DNA from 4 places in the Janthinobacterium sp. 1_2014MBL_MicDiv genome. Region 4 is predicted to be linked to each of the others. Evidence: predicted binding sites of a transcription regulator. Region 4 holds the regulator's gene; each other region holds the start of a gene.

Region 1 (4,209 bases), 240 kb from region 4:
AGAAGTGTGCAATGCGATCGCAATCCATTGGAGAAAAATTGCACATCAACTTCCGACATACTGATCAAGCAAGAATTTAAAGCTCTGGAAAATGAAAAGTTAGTGAGCATGCAGGAAAAATATGAGAACTACATAGCCCATCCAGAGAAATATAATTACAACACCTATTCGAATATACATGCCATCGCAGACAAATGTAAACGGGGTGCAATCGATAAGGGCTTGCGTGACGGTGCATACAGCGACTACGTCGCCGCCAACTGCATGCCGCAAGCGAGGATAGCCTTTCTGAAACCACAACAGGAAATATTAGACAGAATAAAGGCTCGCCTGTCGAGTTGATGTCCTATAGCTGCTGATCGGCATCTGGATGGCAGACTCGGTTTTGCCTTCCAGACACCTTACCTTCAGCGATGTTTCAGGCCCGCTGTTTCAGGTAAGCCTCACGCGACGCATTGCTGCACTGCGTAATGACTGCGGCTGCGATTAGGCGCAAGATGGGTGCTTGTTAGCAAAGAAGAACCTTTCGATGTCCGGCTTTCCTACTGGGGAAACATCATGTCCGCACACACTTACAAGCTGATCGAACTGGTTGGCACATCGACCGAGAGCAGCGATCAGGCGATCCGCGATGCCATTGCCAAGGCGGCGCTCACGGTCAAGCACATGGACTGGTATGAAGTGACCGATTCGCGCGGGCATATCGTCGATGGCAAGGTGGCGCACTTCCAGGTCACGCTGAAGGTCGGCTTCCGCCTCGAATAAAGCCATGTGGCATGGGCGGCAGCGGCGTGCCCGCGGCGGCGCCTGGCCCAACCTTGCCCTCTCACTAGCGCCTGGCGACTGACCTGCTCTCCAGCCACTCCCGGCCGCCGTGGTCCAGCGCGGTCTCGATGACCTTGTCCGGCAAGCTGTAGACGGTTGCCCAGCTGGCGCGGCCGTCCTGCGTATTGGCGGGGAAGCTGTGCGTCTCGATCGGCCAATGGTATTTGCGCTTTAACGCCTTGACGATGGCGGCCAGCGAGACGCGGCCTTGCAGCGGTTCGGCGCCGGACTGGTCGCGGTTCGACAGCAGCACGGCCAGGACCTGGCCGCGGCCCGTGCGCGCGCCGGGGAAGGTGGGAGTTTTGTTTGCCATGGCCTATTTTACCGGGCGAGGGGCGACTGCCGCACCTTTGATCTGGCGCAAGCGCCGCAGCAGCCTTACGGCCACGATGGGCATTTCGCCAGGCGTGCCGGCGCCCCTCCGGCGGCCTGGGCCTATCATCACGGGGCACAGGAGCCTATCATGCACAGCCTGAACATCCACGCCATGCAGTGGCAGCCCGTCGCCGATATTTCCGCCGTCAATCCCTTGCTGCCCGAGGACGTGGCCTGCTTTCGCGAGCTGCGCGACGTGCTGCAGCGCTACGGCGCGCTCGAGCGTTTCGGCATTTCCCTGATCCACCGCCATTTCGATATCGCCGACGACGAGGAGCTGATGGAATACGCGGATGCGCAAGCGCGCACCCTGACGGTAAAACCTGTCAAGAAAAGCGACATCGACTGGCAGCATACGACGATTACCAACTGGAAACTGACGGCAGGCGAGGAAGTGGCGCGCATCGGCTGCGGTTGCGCGCGCAATTCCGGTGGGCATCTCGGCTACCACCGCGGCACCTGAGGCGCGGTAGCGACCGGCCGGCAAGCGGCGTCGGCCATTCTTACACTTTGCTTCCACCAGTCCAACCCGCTTTGCGCAAGCGTTTGATTCGACAGGATTTTCTTGTGTGGCACGCAAGCTGCTTATCTCCGTCTACGAGATGAATCCAGGCAAGTCGTCCTGGATTCTTTATCCCCCCGGATTTTCCGAGACTGACCACGATAAGAGGCTGCGATGAATGTCGATCACACACGAAGCAAGACCCTGGGCTGGCTGGGCGCACTGGCGGCGGCAAGCCTGCTGGCCAGCGGCCAGGCGCATGCCGGGGCGTACGGCCTGGCCGTCAATGAGTTGAGCAATTTCCGCATCACCACCAGCGCCGGCGCGCTGTCGCTGGCCGGCGCCAACCGCAACGCCAGCGACAGCGCCTTTTTCCAGGGCGGCGTGGCCGTCAATCCGCGCGCCGTCAACACGGGCCCGGCCGCCAATGCCGACGTGCCGCAAGTGTGTTCCGGCAGCGGTTGCACGGGCCTGCCGCAGAACCACTACGCCCCCACCACGGCACTGGAGTTTGCGCGCGGCGATGCCCACGCCTTCGGCAACATGCTCAACGGCACTGGATCCACCGTGCTGGCCGTTTCGGAGGCGCAGCGCAACACGGTGGGCGCCGCCTCGGCCACGGCCGGCGACACGCTGACCGGCTCCGTCAACCTGACCCTGTCGAGCGCCGGCTTCATCACCTTCAGCTTCATGGGACGGCGCGACCTGCGCACCAGCGTGACGGCGATGGGCGACAAGTCCAATGTGTCGATCATGGATATCTTCAATATCTCATGCAACAGCGCCAGCCCCGTCGGCTGCCTGTCGCATGCCAATGCCGACGGCGTGATCTTCCAGTTCGCGCCCGATGGCGACGCCAACAATGGCAGCGACATCAACGGCAACCACGGCGCGGGCAGCCTGGATCCGTTCAGCCTGAACATGACGGCCGGCACCAACGATCCGTCCACAGGGCGCGCCTTCACGAATGGCCTGGCGCAATTTTCTCTGACGTCGAACTTCGCGCTGGCGGCCGGCAGCTACACCTTGAATTTTTCCAAGTCCACGCGCACCGATATCGTCGTGATCGATCCCGTGATCGTCGTGGTGCCGGCACCGGCCACCCTGCTGTTGCTAGGCACTGGCCTGGCGGCCCTGGCCTTCACGCGGCGGCGGCAACCCAAATAATTAGCAGCAAGCAAAAACACGCGGCGCCCGCCAGGGCGCCGCGTGTTTTTGCTTGGGCGGCTGCGCTTCAGCCCAACCGCGCCAGCGCCTGGCGCGCCAGTTGCAGCTGCTGCAGATAGTAACGGTGCAAGGTGGCGGGGTCGCCGAAGTCGCGCCCGAGTATCAGGCGCAGTTCGCTGGCGGGACAGTCGGCGGGCAGGGTTTGCACCGGCATCCCCAGTTGGCGGGCCAGCTGGCGCGCCGCCTGCTCCTGCGCGGGCCGGTATTCGACGCGCGTGCGCGCCACCTGGAACGAGCTGTCATTTCCCAGGCGCACCACCTGCACGGGTCCGCCGGCCAGGCTGCGCGCCAGCGCGGCGGCCATGCCCGGCACGCCATTGCCATTGAGGATTTCCAGGCGCGGACGCGGCGCGCCGGCCAGCGCCGCCGTTGCCGGCGCAGCGACAGCAATGGGGACGCCGCGCTCCATCGCCGGCACGCGCCGCAACAGGGCCATGCCGTCGCGTTGCGTGATTTCCACGCGCGCCATGGCCGGTGCCGCCGCTACCGGCGCGAGCGCAACGGGTTCCGCCGCGCCGCGCAACAGGGCCGCATCGCGGCGCGGGTCGTGCTCTTGCAAGCTGTTTGCCTGGCGCCGCATCACGGCGGCGCGCTCGTGCTGCCCCAGCCGTTCCAGTACTTGCGCCAGGTGCTGCCAGGCCAGCGCATTGAACGGATCGAGCAGGCAGGCCTGTTCCAGCGCGGGCAAGGCCAGCGCATCGCGGCCGCTCAAGGCATAGGCGTGGCCGAGATTGCTGAACAGATAGGCCTGCTGCGGGCGCGGCGTGCCCGCTTCCTGCGTCAGGGCCAGCCAATGGGCGATGGCGGCGTCATGCTCGCCGCGCTGCGCGTGCAGCACGGCCAGCGCGTTGCGCGCATGCACATGGCGCGGCGCACTGCGCAGCGCTTGCTCATACGCCGCCTGCGCGGCGGGCAGGTCGCCCCGGTCGAAGGACTGGCGCCCCGCCGCATAGGCGCTGTCGGCGTCAGGCAGCGGCGACAACGGCGGCGGCGCGGGCGCCGTGTGGCTGGCGCAGGCGCCCAGGCCCAGGCAGGCGCAGGCGGCGGCCAGGCGGGAAATCGTCGAACGCATGGTATCTCCTTTCAGCGGCTGGCCATGGCCGGCACGAGTACGCGATAGACTTCGATCACGGCCGGCCCCATGAGGACCAGCATGAGGGTGGGAAAGACGCAAAAAATCAGGGGAAACAGCAATTTCAGGGCGATCTTGGCCGCCGCCTCCTCGGCCAGCAGGCTGCGCTTGCTGCGCAGGTTTTCCGAATGCACGCGCAAGGAGTCGC
Region 2 (4,209 bases), 2.8 Mb from region 4:
TGCCCAGGGTGGCGCGCCAGCCCTGTTCGGCATCCTGCTCGGACTGCGGCAGCATCGACGTTTGCATGTTGACGTCGAGCATGCGCGCCGTGTTTTCCGCCCGCTCCGTGTAGCGGGCCATCCAGAACAAATGATCGGCGGTGCGGCTCAGCATATTTTTTCTCCTGCAAAGACGGACGATGGTTCCAGCACCCACGTATCCTTGGTGCCGCCGCCCTGCGAGGAATTGACCACCAGCGAACCTTCGCCGAGCGCCACGCGGGTCAGGCCGCCGGGCACCATGGAAATCGTCTTGCCGGACAGCACGAATGGACGCAAATCGATGTGGCGCGGCGCGATGCCGGCCTCGACATACGTGGGGCAGGCGGACAGGGCCAAGGTGGGCTGGGCGATGTAGCCGCCCGGATTGGCCAGCAGGCGTTGGCGGAAGTCCTCGATCTGCGCGGCACTCGACGCCGGGCCCACCAGCATGCCGTAGCCGCCGGCGCCATGCACTTCCTTGACGACCAGTTGCGCCAGGTTCGCCAGCACGTAGGACAGATCGGCCGGCTTGCGGCACTGGTAGGTGGGCACGTTGTTGAGGATCGGCTCCTGCGACAGGTAAAACTTGATCATGTCGGGCACGAAAGGGTAGATCGACTTGTCGTCGGCCACGCCCGTGCCGATGGCGTTGGCCAGCGTCACCCTGCCGGCGCGGTAGACGGACAGCAGGCCCGGCACGCCCAGCGACGAGTCCGACCGAAACGCCAGCGGATCGAGGAAATCGTCGTCGACCCGGCGGTAGATGACGTCGACGCGCTTCGGGCCGCGCGTCGTGCGCATGTAGACCGAGTTATCGTTGACAAACAAATCCTTGCCTTCCACCAGTTCCACGCCCATCTGCTGGGCCAGGAACGCGTGTTCGAAGTAGGCGGAGTTGTACATGCCGGGCGTCATGACGACGACCGTGGGGTCATCGATCCCCATCGGCGCCACGGAGCGCAGGTTGTCGAGCAGCATGTCCGGATAGTGGTCGACGGGGGCGATGCGGTTGCGCGCAAACAGTTCCGGGAACAGCCGCATCATCATCTTGCGGTCTTCCAGCATGTAGGAGACGCCGGATGGCACGCGCAGATTGTCTTCGAGCACATAGAATTCACCCTGGCCGGCGCGCACGATGTCGACGCCGGCGATGTGGGCGTAAATGTCGGAAGCGACGGCGATGCCCTGCATTTCCGGGCGGTACTGGGCATTCTTGTAGATTTGCTCGGCGGGAATGATGCCGGCCTTGATGATGTTTTGTTCATGATAAATATCATGGATAAACATGTTCAGCGCCTGCACGCGCTGCACCAGGCCCGTCTGCATCTGCGCCCATTCGGCGGCCGGGATGATGCGCGGGATGGTGTCGAACGGTATCAGACGTTCCGTGCCGGCATCGTCGCCATACACGGCAAAGGTGATGCCGACCCTGCGGAAGGTGAGGTCGGCTTCGGCCCGCTTGCGGGCGATGGTGTCGGGGGATTGCTGCTCCAGCCAGCTATTAAATTCACGATAGTGTTCACGTACCTTGCCGTCCGTACCCACGTCATCTGCAGTCATTTCATTGAAAAAATTTGCCATGTTGTGATTTCCCCTTGAGCCTTGGTCTGACTATAGCTCAGCAGGAAGTGTGCCAATGCCGCAGCAATGCCGCACGCGTGAAATTGTGTAAAAAATGACCACTTTTGTGGCGTAAATCCGTCATCTGCACCGTATTGGTGCGTTACTTGTCAGTTTCTGGGGAAGTCGGCCGGATGGACGAAGGGCCGGCAATCGACGGGCAAGTCGAAAATGAAGCTCGTGCCCGTCTCGGGCGAGCTGTCGACGGCGATGCTGCCGCCATGGCTTTCGGCCACGTTTTGCACGAAGGGCAGGCCGATGCCCCAGCCTGGCGCCGGGCCATGGTTTTCGCGCCGCAGGTAGTCGAAGATGCGCTCGGCCTGTTCCGGCGCGATCGGGTGGCCGCCATTGTGCACGGTGATGATCATGCGTTCGTGCGTCTGTTCCACATGCAAGCCGATGGCGGCGTCATCGCCGTACTTGAGGGCATTGCTGAGCAGGTTTTCCAGCGCGCGCCGCAGCGAATTCTCGCACCACCAGCCGACGACAGATTGTCCATTGACAATACATTTATCGGGCCGCTGCAGGTTGACCTGGCTGGCCACGGCGCGCACCAGCGGCAGCACGTCGAACTGGCTCAGCACCAGCGGCAGCTGCTGGCCCTGGTGGTAGCTGAGGGTGTCGAGCAATTCCTCGATCATGCTGTCGAGCCGCTTGCTGTGTTCGGCAATCTTGTGCGCCAGCACGGCCACCCGTTCCGGTTCCGCTGGCCTGAGCAGCAACTGGGCGCTGGTGCTGATCACGGCCAGCGGATTGCGCATGTCGTGCGACAGGCCGGCCGCGATGCGGCGGCGGAAGCCTTCATGCATGCTGGTAAATTCGCGTATCGATTCGCGGATGCCCACGTCGATCGATTCGTTGATCACGCACCAGTCCTTGCGGCGCAAGGTGATGCCGGACTCGTGGGCGACGGCGGCGAAGCAGTCGCGGAAGATCTGGTATTCCTGGATCACCTGTTCCGGCCCGTAATTGGTCATGCGCGCCCGCTCGTTGCCATGCACGGCCGGCACATTGCTGTTGCTGGCGGCGTTTTCGCGCGGATGGCCGGGCGTCAGGGCCTCGGCCAGGTTGTCGAAAAAGGCCGGCAAGGTATTGATGAGGATGGGCGTGAGCAGCTGGTCGGCGCCGCGCACGCAGGCGCGCACGCGGTCTTCCCAGGCAGTGAGGACGGCGTCGCGCATGGCAAAGATGCGCTGCGCGCGCGCCAGCGGCGGGCCTGCGGCTGCCCGACGATCCGCGTGATGATGCGTGGCGTTACTCACCTGAACTCCCTGGCAGGAATGGCTATGCGCTTAATAGTATGCGCCAAATCAGCCGTCAGGGAAACGCATTATTGTCCAGTATTGGCCTGGCGCAGGGCCGCCTCCAGGCGCGCAAGCGAGGCTGACCAATCGGCCAGGGAAAAGTTCTGTGGATCATCATGACCGTTCGCAAAACCCGTGTCGAGCACGGCGTGGAAGGCGGGAATCAGCCACGTGCCCTTGCGCACGCTGGCGGCCAGGTACAGCAAGGCCAGGCGGTCATACTGCGCCGGCGTGAAACCGGGGTCGGGCGCCAGGCCATCGTTGCCCTTGCCGCCGCCGGGCACGGAACGGCGCGGCTGCACCAACTCCACGTGCAGGAACAGGCCCGTCAGCGACGGCTTGTCCTTTTCCAGCTTGCTGGCGTAGCCGGCCGTGCCAAAGTCGCGCACCGCCAGCGAATCGCCGAGGCGGTTCACATACACATGGCCTTTCGGACCGCCGCCCAGGGCGGGATTGCGCAGCGTAAAGTCGTTGAAATCCCAGCTGGCGTCGTTGATGTGGGCGGGAATCGCGTCCAGCAGGAAATTCGGGTAGCTGGTGTCGTGGATGACGAAATAGCGGGCCACGGGCGCCACCAGCCGTCCCACGGCGCGCGACAGCGGCGCGTCGACGGCGCCGCCGACGGCCATTTCATCGATGCCGTGCGTGGACAGATACGCGCGCAGGCTGGCCGGGGCGATGTCCGTGCGCTGGCCGACGTGGCTGTCGAGAAAGGCGGGCAGCGGCGCACTGGCGCCCAGGCGCGCATACAGCTTGACGGGGCGCAACAAGCACGTGGCCTGGGCCCGCGCATCGCCCTTGAAGCCGCTTTTCCAGGCAGCATACGGACAGGCAACTTGCTGCTGGGCAGCTGCGGGCAGGGACAGGGCCAGTGACACGAGCAGGGCAGGGGAGAGTTTCATGCGGGCATTGTCGCCGAACCGGGCGTGCCGGCACAGGCGCGCACGCGAAAAAAAAGCTGCCACGGGGACGGGCAGCTTTATCGCAGGCCGGCGCAGGCTGATTTAGAACGCCACGCTGCCCGAGACGACAAAGGTGCGCGGCGCAGCCAGCACCAGGCTGCCCGCGTCGAACGAGGAGACGGCCGAGGCCCAGTAGCTGCGGTCGGCCACGTTGTCGATGCGCGCGCGCAAGGTCACGTCATGGCCGGCCACCTGGGTCAGGTAGCGCGCGCCGATATCGACGCGGGTCCAGGATGGCAGCTGCTTGCTGTTGGCCAGATCCGCATACTGCGTCGACGTGTAGACGGTGCGTGCGTTCAGCG
Region 3 (4,209 bases), 2.6 Mb from region 4:
CACATTGCCCAGCTGCGACAGCGCCACGCCGCCCAGCCCGGCGATGCCGGAACCGAGGCCAAAGGTCAGCATGTCGACCTTGCCCGTGGCCACGCCCACGCAGTCGGCCATGCGGCGGTTTTGCGTGACGGCGCGCACGAACAGGCCCAGCCGCGTCCTGTTCAGGATCAGCCACACGGCCGCCACGACGACGATGGCAAAGCCGATGATGGCCAGGCGGTTGTACGGCAGCACGAGGCCGCCCAGCACGGTGACGCCGCCCGACATCCAGGCCGGGTTGGCCACTTCCACGTTCTGCGCGCCAAAGATCGTGCGCACCAGCTGCATGAGGATCAGGCTGATGCCCGAGGTGGCCAGCAGGGTTTCCAGCGGCCGCCCGTACAGCCAGCGGATCACCGTGCGCTCGAGCGCCACGCCGACCAGGCCGGCCACGAGAAAGGCGGCCGGCAAGGCGGCCAGCAAATACGCATCCTGCATGGCGGGCAAGTAGGTGCGGAAAAACAGCTGGCACAGATACGTCGTGTAAGCGCCTATCATCAGCAGTTCGCCATGCGCCATGTTGATGATGCCCATCAAGCCGAATGTGATGGCCAGGCCCAGCGCCGCCAGCAGCAGCACGCTGCCCAGCGAGATGCCGTAAAACACATTGCCGGCGATCTCCATGCGCGACACTCGTCCCTTGATCTGGCGCATGGTGTCGATGGCCGCCAGCTGCACGGCTTCATCGGGCTCGCTGGCCTTGCCATCGGCACCGCGCTCCAGCATGGCGTGCAGCACGGGCAGCAGGCGCGCATCGCTGCTGCCCGCCAGCGCCTGCACGGCTTGCCTGCGCGTGGCCGCGTCCGGCGCCTGCAGGTTGGCGCTGGCGATCAGCACCTGCAATACCTGTTTGATGTCAGCATCGTTTTCCTGCGCCAGCGCCGTGCGGATCAGGGGGAGCTGCGCGGGGTCGACGGCCTGTTGCAGCGCCTGCGCGGCAGCCAGGCGCGTGGCCCGTTCCGGCGCCAGCAGCTTCAGCCCCGACAGGGCGCCCGCCACGGCCGCGCGCAAGCGGTTGTTGACCATCACGCCATCGATGCCATCGGGCAGCGGCACGCTCTTGCCGCTTGCCGGGTCATACGCTTGCTCGCCATCGACGATATACACCTGGCCGTCGGGCGCCGCATGCAAGGCGTCGTCCTGCAAGGCTTGCAGGACGCGGATGGCCTCGGGCGTGGCGAGGGCGGCGATCTGCGCGACGGCGGCGACCCTCGTGTCGGCATCGTCGCCGGCCAGCGGCTTGAGCAGGTCGGGAGGGATGGCGGCCTGCGCGAGCGGGGATATCAATAGACAGGCAAGGAGCAGCAGTTTGGGGATGAACCTCATTGTAAGTTCCATGGAAAAACTGCACGGGGCGAGCGCTTACCCCAAAGGCGAGGACTGGGGTTGGCCCCTCAGGATCCGACCCCGGCATTTGCTGGTGGGTAAATAGCGCCTACAGCTTCTGCTTGCCCTCATTGCCCTTGATAAATGGACTCCACGGCTGGGCGCGTATCGGCTCCCTGGTTTTCCACACGACATTGAATTGCCCATCGGCCTTGATCTCGCCTATCATCGCGGGCTTGTGCAAGTGGTGATTCGTCGCATCCATGGTCAGGGTAAAGCCCGATGGCGCTTTCACGCTCTGGCCCGCCATGGCGGCGATCACCTTGTCCGTGTCCGTCGATTTCGCCTTTTCCACGGCTTGTGCCCACATGTGGATGCCGACATAGGTCGCTTCCATCGGGTCGTTCGTCACGACCGAAGCCGCGTTCGGCAACTTTTGTGCCACGGCGTACGCCTTCCACTGCTTGATGAAGGCCGTGTTGACGGGATTCTTGACGGATTCGAAATAATTCCACGCCGCCAGATGCCCCAGCAGCGGCCTGGCATCGATGCCGCGCAGCTCTTCCTCGCCCACGGAAAACGCGACGACGGGCACGTCGGTGGCTTTCAAGCCCGCATTGCCCAGCTCCTTGTAGAACGGCACGTTGGAATCGCCATTGATGGTGGAAATGACGGCCGTCTTGCCGCCCGCGGAAAACTTCTTGATGTTGGCGACGATCGTTTGATAGTCGGCGTGGCCGAATGGCGTGTAGACCTCGCTGATATCGCTGTCCTTGACGCCTTTGCTTTTCAGGAAGGCGCGCAGGATCTTGTTGGTGGTGCGCGGATACACATAATCCGTGCCCAGCAGCACGAAGCGCCTGGCGCCGCCGCCATCCTTGCTCATCAGGTATTCCACGGCCGGGATCGCCTGCTGGTTCGGTGCGGCGCCCGTATAAAACACATTCTTTTCCAGTTCCTCGCCCTCGTATTGCACGGGATAGAACAGCAGGCTGTTGAGTTCCTTGAACACCGGCAAGACCGACTTGCGCGACACGGACGTCCAGCAGCCGAACACGACAGCCACCTTGTCCTGCGCCACCAGCTGGCGCGCCTTTTCCGCGAACAGCGGCCAGTTCGATGCCGGGTCGACGACGACGGCTTCCAGCTTCCTGCCCAGCACGCCGCCCTTGGCATTGATTTCCGCAATCGTCATCAAGGCCACGTCTTTCAGCGACGTTTCGGAAATGGCCATGGTGCCCGACAAGGAGTGCAAGATGCCCACCTTGATCGTGTCGGCGGCCAGCGCCGCCTGCGTGAATGCCGAGGCGGCCAGGGCCAGTGCGCCTGCTGCTGCCGCTTTCAAGATGATGCGTCGTGACATGAAGACTCCTGTGGTGGGTGCGTGGTTGTCGGACTGGGGCATACGCTGTTGTTAAAGCAGAATGCATGCCAGCGCCGGCAGGCGTGCGGCACGGGGCGCGCGCCACGCCATGGTGCACCCGAGACAATCCCGCACGAAAAAAAACCTGGCTGCACAAGGACTGTGCAGCCAGGTTTCAACTTGCCGTAAAACGGTGCGCCGGGCGCGTCAAGCCTTGCGCGGCGCGCCGCGCAGGCGGCGCCAGCCCTTGCGCCCCAGCGGGAACAGCAGCACGAAGGCGAGCAGCCATGGCAGGATGTAGGCCATGGCCGTGATGGCGTTGGCCACGCCTTCCGACAGGTTCTCCGTGAAATTGCCCAGCGCGCGCTTGACGGGCGTCCAGAACGACTGGCGGCCTTCGGCGCTGATGGCCACGTTCAGCAAGTCAGTGTCGATGCGCTGCATCAACAGCGCGTTGGCCGCCGTCGCCTGCTCCAGCTCCACCTGCACGGTGGCCAGTTCCTTGGTCACCTTGATCAGGGCGTCGACATTCGCGCCCGAACGCTTTTCCAGGTCTTGCAGCTGCGCCTGGTATTGCTTGAGCATGTCCAGGCGCTTCTTGCTGTCGAGCACGGGGCGGCCCAGGTCTTCCACCTTGGTGCCCTGGCTGATGACGTCGCCTTCGGCGGCAACGAGCGCGACGAGCTTCCTGATACCGGCCGGCTTGGCCCGCATGCTGATGCGCGCGTGCACGTAACGGCCGCTGTCGATGCCTGAATCGAGCAGCAGGCAGCCATTGTCCGTATCGGCCTTGCAGGCGGCGACCACTTTTTCATACAGGGGCCGCACCTGGGCCTCATGCGTATCGACGCTGACGTTGTGCTCATAGGCAAGAAACTCGCTGCCCTTTTCCTTGCCATCGAGGCGCGCGGCGCTCGATTGCCCGCCGCTCTCGCCCTTGCTGCCGCAACCGGCCAGCAGCAGGACGCCCATCAGACTCATATAGACTATTTTCATTATTGCTTTCTTTAGATTATTTTTACTTTTGCATTATTTGGGCAGCATCTGCAGATCGGGCAAGTGCGCGGCCACGTCGTGCACGGTGGCGTGCCGTGTCAGCGCGGCCACCACTTGCGGCAACGGTTCCGGCCAGATTTCGGGCAAGTCGCGCTCCTCGGCCGCCAGCACGGGAAAAGCCAGCTGCTCGCGCGGCGGCACGAAGGCGGCGTCGACGCCCGGCTTGTTGCCGCGCGCATCGATGCGGTACCAGCCGAAATCCTGCAGATACACGGCGTTCAAGCCATGCAGGCAAAACGGCGGCCCCACCTCGCCGACGGCCAGGCGCTGGTAGCACAGGCCGGCAGGAATGCCATTGGCGCGCAGCAGCGCGGCCAGCAGGTGGCTCTTCGCATAACAATAGCCGGTGCCATGCTGCAAGACGTCGGAAGCGCGGCAGGTGACGGGATTGCGCTGGTAATCCCAGCTGTGGGCTATCTCGTCGC
Region 4 (4,209 bases):
TGGTCAGGCCCGTCAAGCCCAGGTACAGACCCAGCTGGCCAGGCAGGCGCGACAGGAAATAGCTGCCGCCCACATCGGGGAACAGGCCAATATTGACTTCTGGCATGGCCATGCGCGTGCGGCCCGTCACGATGCGCAAGCGGTTGCCGGGGCCGGCCTGCGCCACGCCCATGCCGCCGCCCATCACCACGCCATCCATCACGGCGATATACGGTTTCGGATAGAAATGGATTAAATGATTTAAAGCATATTCTTCTGTAAAGAAATCTTCCAGCAATGCACTGCCACCCTGCGGCGTGGCCCGGCCCGCATCGTAAAAGAAGCGGATGTCGCCGCCGGCGCACAGGGCTTTTTCGCTGCTCGAGCGTATCACCACGGCGTCCACCTGCGGATCGTCGCGCCAGGCCAGCAAGGCGGCACTCATGGTGCGCACCATCTCCAGCGACAGGGAATTCAAGGCTTTCGGGCGGTCGAGCACGATGTGCGCGGTGCGGTTGCGGATGGAGGTGTGGACGAAGTCGCTCATGGCAGGCAGGCAAGAAGTGAAAGTGCCAACATTCTAGCGCCTGCAGGAGCAACCTTGCGTTCGGCCAGGCGATCCGTGCGCAAGGGTGACGGGCGCAAAAAAGGGCGCAAGATGTGCGCCCTTAGTTGATCACAACTGCGAGAAGCGGGTGGCCTTAGACGGCGACGACGGCTTCATCCTCTGAGTTGTCTGGCAGATGCTTGATCGCCTCTTTACCGTGCCCTTGCACTTTGCTTTTGTATTTCATCACTTGCCGGTCCAGCTTGTCGATCAGGGTATCGATCGCGGCATACAGGTCTTGCGCCAGGCTTTCCACATAGACGGTCTTGCCACTCAGACGCAGGTTGACTTCGGCCTTTTGACGCTTTTCTTTCTCTTTGAGGTTGTCCACGGTCAGAATCACGGCGATATCGATAACGTGATCGAAATGACGTTTCACGCGCTCCAGCTTCGTTTGTACGTATTCACGAATGGCTGGTGTCACTTCGAGATGATGTCCGCTGATGGTGAGATTCATACACACTCCTAAAGATGATCGGGTTCGTGCGGTATCCATCGTATCCGGCCCGCAGAGGAACCGAAAAAACTACAAGCACTTACGCAGACTCACTGGCGGAATTTTCAACGCTTCCCGGTATTTGGCAACAGTACGTCGCGCAATCACCATGCCTTGTTCTCCCAGCATGTCCGCAATCTTACTGTCGGATAAAGGATTTTTAGGGTCTTCTGCTCCTGTCAGTTGCACGATCAATGCCCGTATCGCCGTCGATGACGCTTCGCCCCCCGCTTCGGTGGCGACGTGGCTACCAAAGAAATATTTCAACTCGAACATGCCGTGCGGGGTCAGCATGTACTTTTGAGTTGTTACCCGCGAGATAGTACTCTCGTGTAAACCCAGTGTATCAGCTATTTCACGGAGCACAAGGGGGCGCATGGCAACGGCCCCATGCGAGAAAAAGTTCTTTTGTCTTTCTACTATCGCCTGCGCCACGCGCAGGATCGTGTCGAAGCGCTGGCGCATATTCTTGATCAGCCACTTGGCTTCCTGCAACTGTGCACCCATGGCGCCTTCGCCCTTGCCCTGCTTGAGCAGGTTGGCATACATGGCATTGACGCGCAGGCGCGGCATGACGTCATTGTTCAGCGTCACCTGCCAGCCATTGCGCGCGCGCTTGACAACCACGTCCGGCACCACGTAGTCGGAAACGTCGGAAGCGAACACGGCGCCCGGGTGCGGATTGCACAGGCGAATCACGGTCTGCGCCTCGCGCAAGTCTTCGTCGTCGCAATCGAGGGCTTTTTTCAGCTTGTTGAAATCGCGCTGGGCAAACCAGGCCAGGTGCTTTTCCACGATGACGATGGCCATGCGGCGCGTCACCAGGGCGATATGCGGCAAACGCTTGATTTGCAGCGCCAGGCATTCGGAGGCGTTGCGCGCCCCCACGCCTGGCGGATCGAAGCTTTGCAGCAGCGCCAGTGCCGTGCGCAGCTCGTCGGCGTCGATGTCCAGCTCCGCCGGCAGGCGCGCCAGGATGTCGTCGAGCGACTCTTCCAGGTAGCCATTGTCGTCGAGGGCGTCGATGATCAGCTCGACCAGCGCGCGGTCGCGCAATTCGAGCACCGTCACGCGCATCTGCTCCATCAGGTGTTCGCGCAAGGTGCAGTGATGGGCTTCGAGTTGCGGACGGGCATCTTCGTCGTCGGGCGCCTTGCCACGGCTCGCTTCGCTCCAGTCGCTGTCGCCGCCATCCATGGCGGCCGGACTCTCGCCCGCCTCGCCGTCAAACCCATCCGCTTCGGCCGGCGCGGCGGGCGCCTCCTGGCTCGGTGGCTGGGGCGGTGCCTCGGCCGGCGCGGCCGTCGAACTCAAGGCGCCATCGGACAGCAGGCGCAACGAGCGGTCGAGCGGATCGTCGAGACGCTCGAGCAGGGGATTGTCCGTCAACAGCTGCTCTAGCTCCTGGTGCAATTCCAGGGTAGACAATTGCAACAGGCGTATCGATTGCTGCAACTGCGGCGTCAGTGCCAAGTGCTGCGAGGTGCGCAGCTGCAATGATTGTTTCATTGGCTCACATGCGGAAGTGTTCGCCCAGATAGACCCGGCGTACCGACTCGTTCGCGATGATGTCGTCGGGGCGTCCCGACGCCAGCACCGAGCCCTGGTTGATGATGTAGGCACGGTCGCAGATACCCAGCGTCTCGCGTACATTATGGTCGGTGATCAGCACACCGATATTGCGCTCCTTCAAGAAACGCACGATGCGCTGGATTTCGATCACGGCGATCGGGTCGACGCCGGCGAACGGTTCGTCGAGCAGCACGAAACGCGGGTCCGTGGCCAGCGCACGGGCGATTTCCACGCGGCGGCGCTCGCCGCCCGACAGCGACAGGGCCTGGTTCTCGCGCAGCTTTTCAATCTGCAAGTCGGCCAGCAATTTATCCAGGCGCTCCTCGATCTCGGCCTTCGTCAACGGACGGCCTTCGACGGTCTGGATTTCCAGCACGGCGCGGATATTGTCTTCCACCGTCAGCTTGCGGAAAACGGACGCTTCCTGCGGCAGATAGGACAGGCCCATCTGCGCGCGGCGGTGGATCGGCAGCCTGGAAATATCCACGCCGCTGATATCGATGGTACCGCCATCCGACGGCACCAGGCCGACGATCATGTAGAACGAGGTGGTCTTGCCGGCGCCGTTCGGCCCCAGCAGACCCACCACTTCACCGCATTCGACTTGCAGCGAAACATCATGCACGACTTGCCGCTTGCCATAGGTCTTTTGCAGCCCGCGGACGATCAGGGTACTGCCGCAACGTGTATTTTCCATTATTTCTTTCCTGGCGCGGGCGCCGCCGGCGCTTTCTCCGCCGCGGGTGCCTTGGTCTTCGGCTGGATCACCATGCGCACGCTACCGGCGCCCGGGGCGCTGGTGCCGCTGTCACTGTTTTCCATCTTGAACACTTCGTTGCGGCTGTCATATGAAATGAAGGCGCCATTGGCCACATCGGTGATTTTCGTGCCTTCCAGGCGCGTCAGCTTGGCCTTGGAAAACAGTTTCACCACTTCCGTCTTGTTATCGTATTCCACGCGCTCCGCTTCGCCTTCGACCCACAGGTCGCCCGCGCCATCGCGCTTCTGGCGGAAGGTGGCCAGCTTGCCCGGATCGGCCCAGAAGGTGATGAACTGGTAGCCTTGCGGGTCTTCCGTGATCAGGGCCCGCCCCGCCTTCATGGTCAAGGTGCCCTTCACCAGCACCACGTCGCCCGTCAGAGTACGGACTTGCTTGATGTCATCCATCTGGCCGCGCTGGGCCGTGATGACGGCTTCCTTCTCGGAATCGGCCTTCTCGGCATGCGCCGCACCCATCACGCCCAGCGAGCAGACGGTCGACAATAGAGTCAACAGCAAGATGTTCTTCATATTATGGTTTCCTTGTTTCATTCTGTCAGTGTGCCGCCGCGGCCGGGCGCGGTTTCGGCGGGAGGACGATGCGCAGCGCCTGCTGCACTTCCACCACACCGGTGGCGTTATTGGCTTTCATGCCCACGCCGGTCACGTGGGAGACCCCCATCAGCATGTCGACCGGCACGTCCGTTTCCATGCGCTCTTCATCGGGGAACACCGTCAGTGCTTCCGTCTTGAGCGTCAGGTTCTGCGCCTTGGGACTGGCCACGCGGTCGATCAC

The links. Region 4 encodes sigma-54, which starts transcription at its own class of promoters, with help from an activator protein. Its sites were predicted from a motif close to TGGCANGNAANCTGCTTT; they were not measured.
Region 1: the regulator sigma-54 is predicted to act here: its motif matches at 1,771-1,788, upstream of YQ44_RS25580 (EDSAP-1 family PEP-CTERM protein).
Region 2: the regulator sigma-54 is predicted to act here: its motif matches at 1,640-1,657, upstream of YQ44_RS12525 (circularly permuted type 2 ATP-grasp protein).
Region 3: the regulator sigma-54 is predicted to act here: its motif matches at 2,782-2,799, upstream of urtA (urea ABC transporter substrate-binding protein).

Annotation. Positions count from the first base shown of each region.
Region 1 covers NZ_CP011319.1:5,896,862-5,901,070, forward strand. Annotated here, with positions in the region: gene YQ44_RS29205 (hypothetical protein) at 1-342, shown strand, start outside; gene YQ44_RS25565 (dodecin) at 559-765, shown strand; gene YQ44_RS25570 (hypothetical protein) at 830-1,138, opposite strand; gene YQ44_RS25575 (hypothetical protein) at 1,289-1,663, shown strand; gene YQ44_RS25580 (EDSAP-1 family PEP-CTERM protein) at 1,877-2,869, shown strand; gene YQ44_RS25585 (LytR C-terminal domain-containing protein) at 2,937-4,001, opposite strand; gene YQ44_RS25590 (type II secretion system F family protein) at 4,013-4,209, opposite strand, start outside.
Region 2 covers NZ_CP011319.1:2,850,965-2,855,173, reverse strand. Annotated here, with positions in the region: gene YQ44_RS12530 (alpha-E domain-containing protein) at 1-154, opposite strand, end outside; gene YQ44_RS12525 (circularly permuted type 2 ATP-grasp protein) at 148-1,602, opposite strand; gene YQ44_RS12520 (sensor histidine kinase) at 1,752-2,903, opposite strand; gene YQ44_RS12515 (hypothetical protein) at 2,972-3,847, opposite strand; gene YQ44_RS12510 (TonB-dependent receptor) at 3,950-4,209, opposite strand, start outside.
Region 3 covers NZ_CP011319.1:1,836,680-1,840,888, reverse strand. Annotated here, with positions in the region: gene urtB (urea ABC transporter permease subunit UrtB) at 1-1,365, opposite strand, end outside; gene urtA (urea ABC transporter substrate-binding protein) at 1,475-2,728, opposite strand; gene YQ44_RS08215 (DUF4349 domain-containing protein) at 2,936-3,724, opposite strand; gene YQ44_RS08210 (transglutaminase-like domain-containing protein) at 3,758-4,209, opposite strand, start outside.
Region 4 covers NZ_CP011319.1:5,657,237-5,661,445, forward strand. Annotated here, with positions in the region: gene YQ44_RS24495 (enoyl-CoA hydratase/isomerase family protein) at 1-526, opposite strand, end outside; gene hpf (ribosome hibernation-promoting factor, HPF/YfiA family) at 681-1,043, opposite strand; gene YQ44_RS24505 (RNA polymerase factor sigma-54) at 1,113-2,591, opposite strand; gene lptB (LPS export ABC transporter ATP-binding protein) at 2,596-3,351, opposite strand; gene lptA (lipopolysaccharide transport periplasmic protein LptA) at 3,351-3,944, opposite strand; gene lptC (LPS export ABC transporter periplasmic protein LptC) at 3,970-4,209, opposite strand, start outside.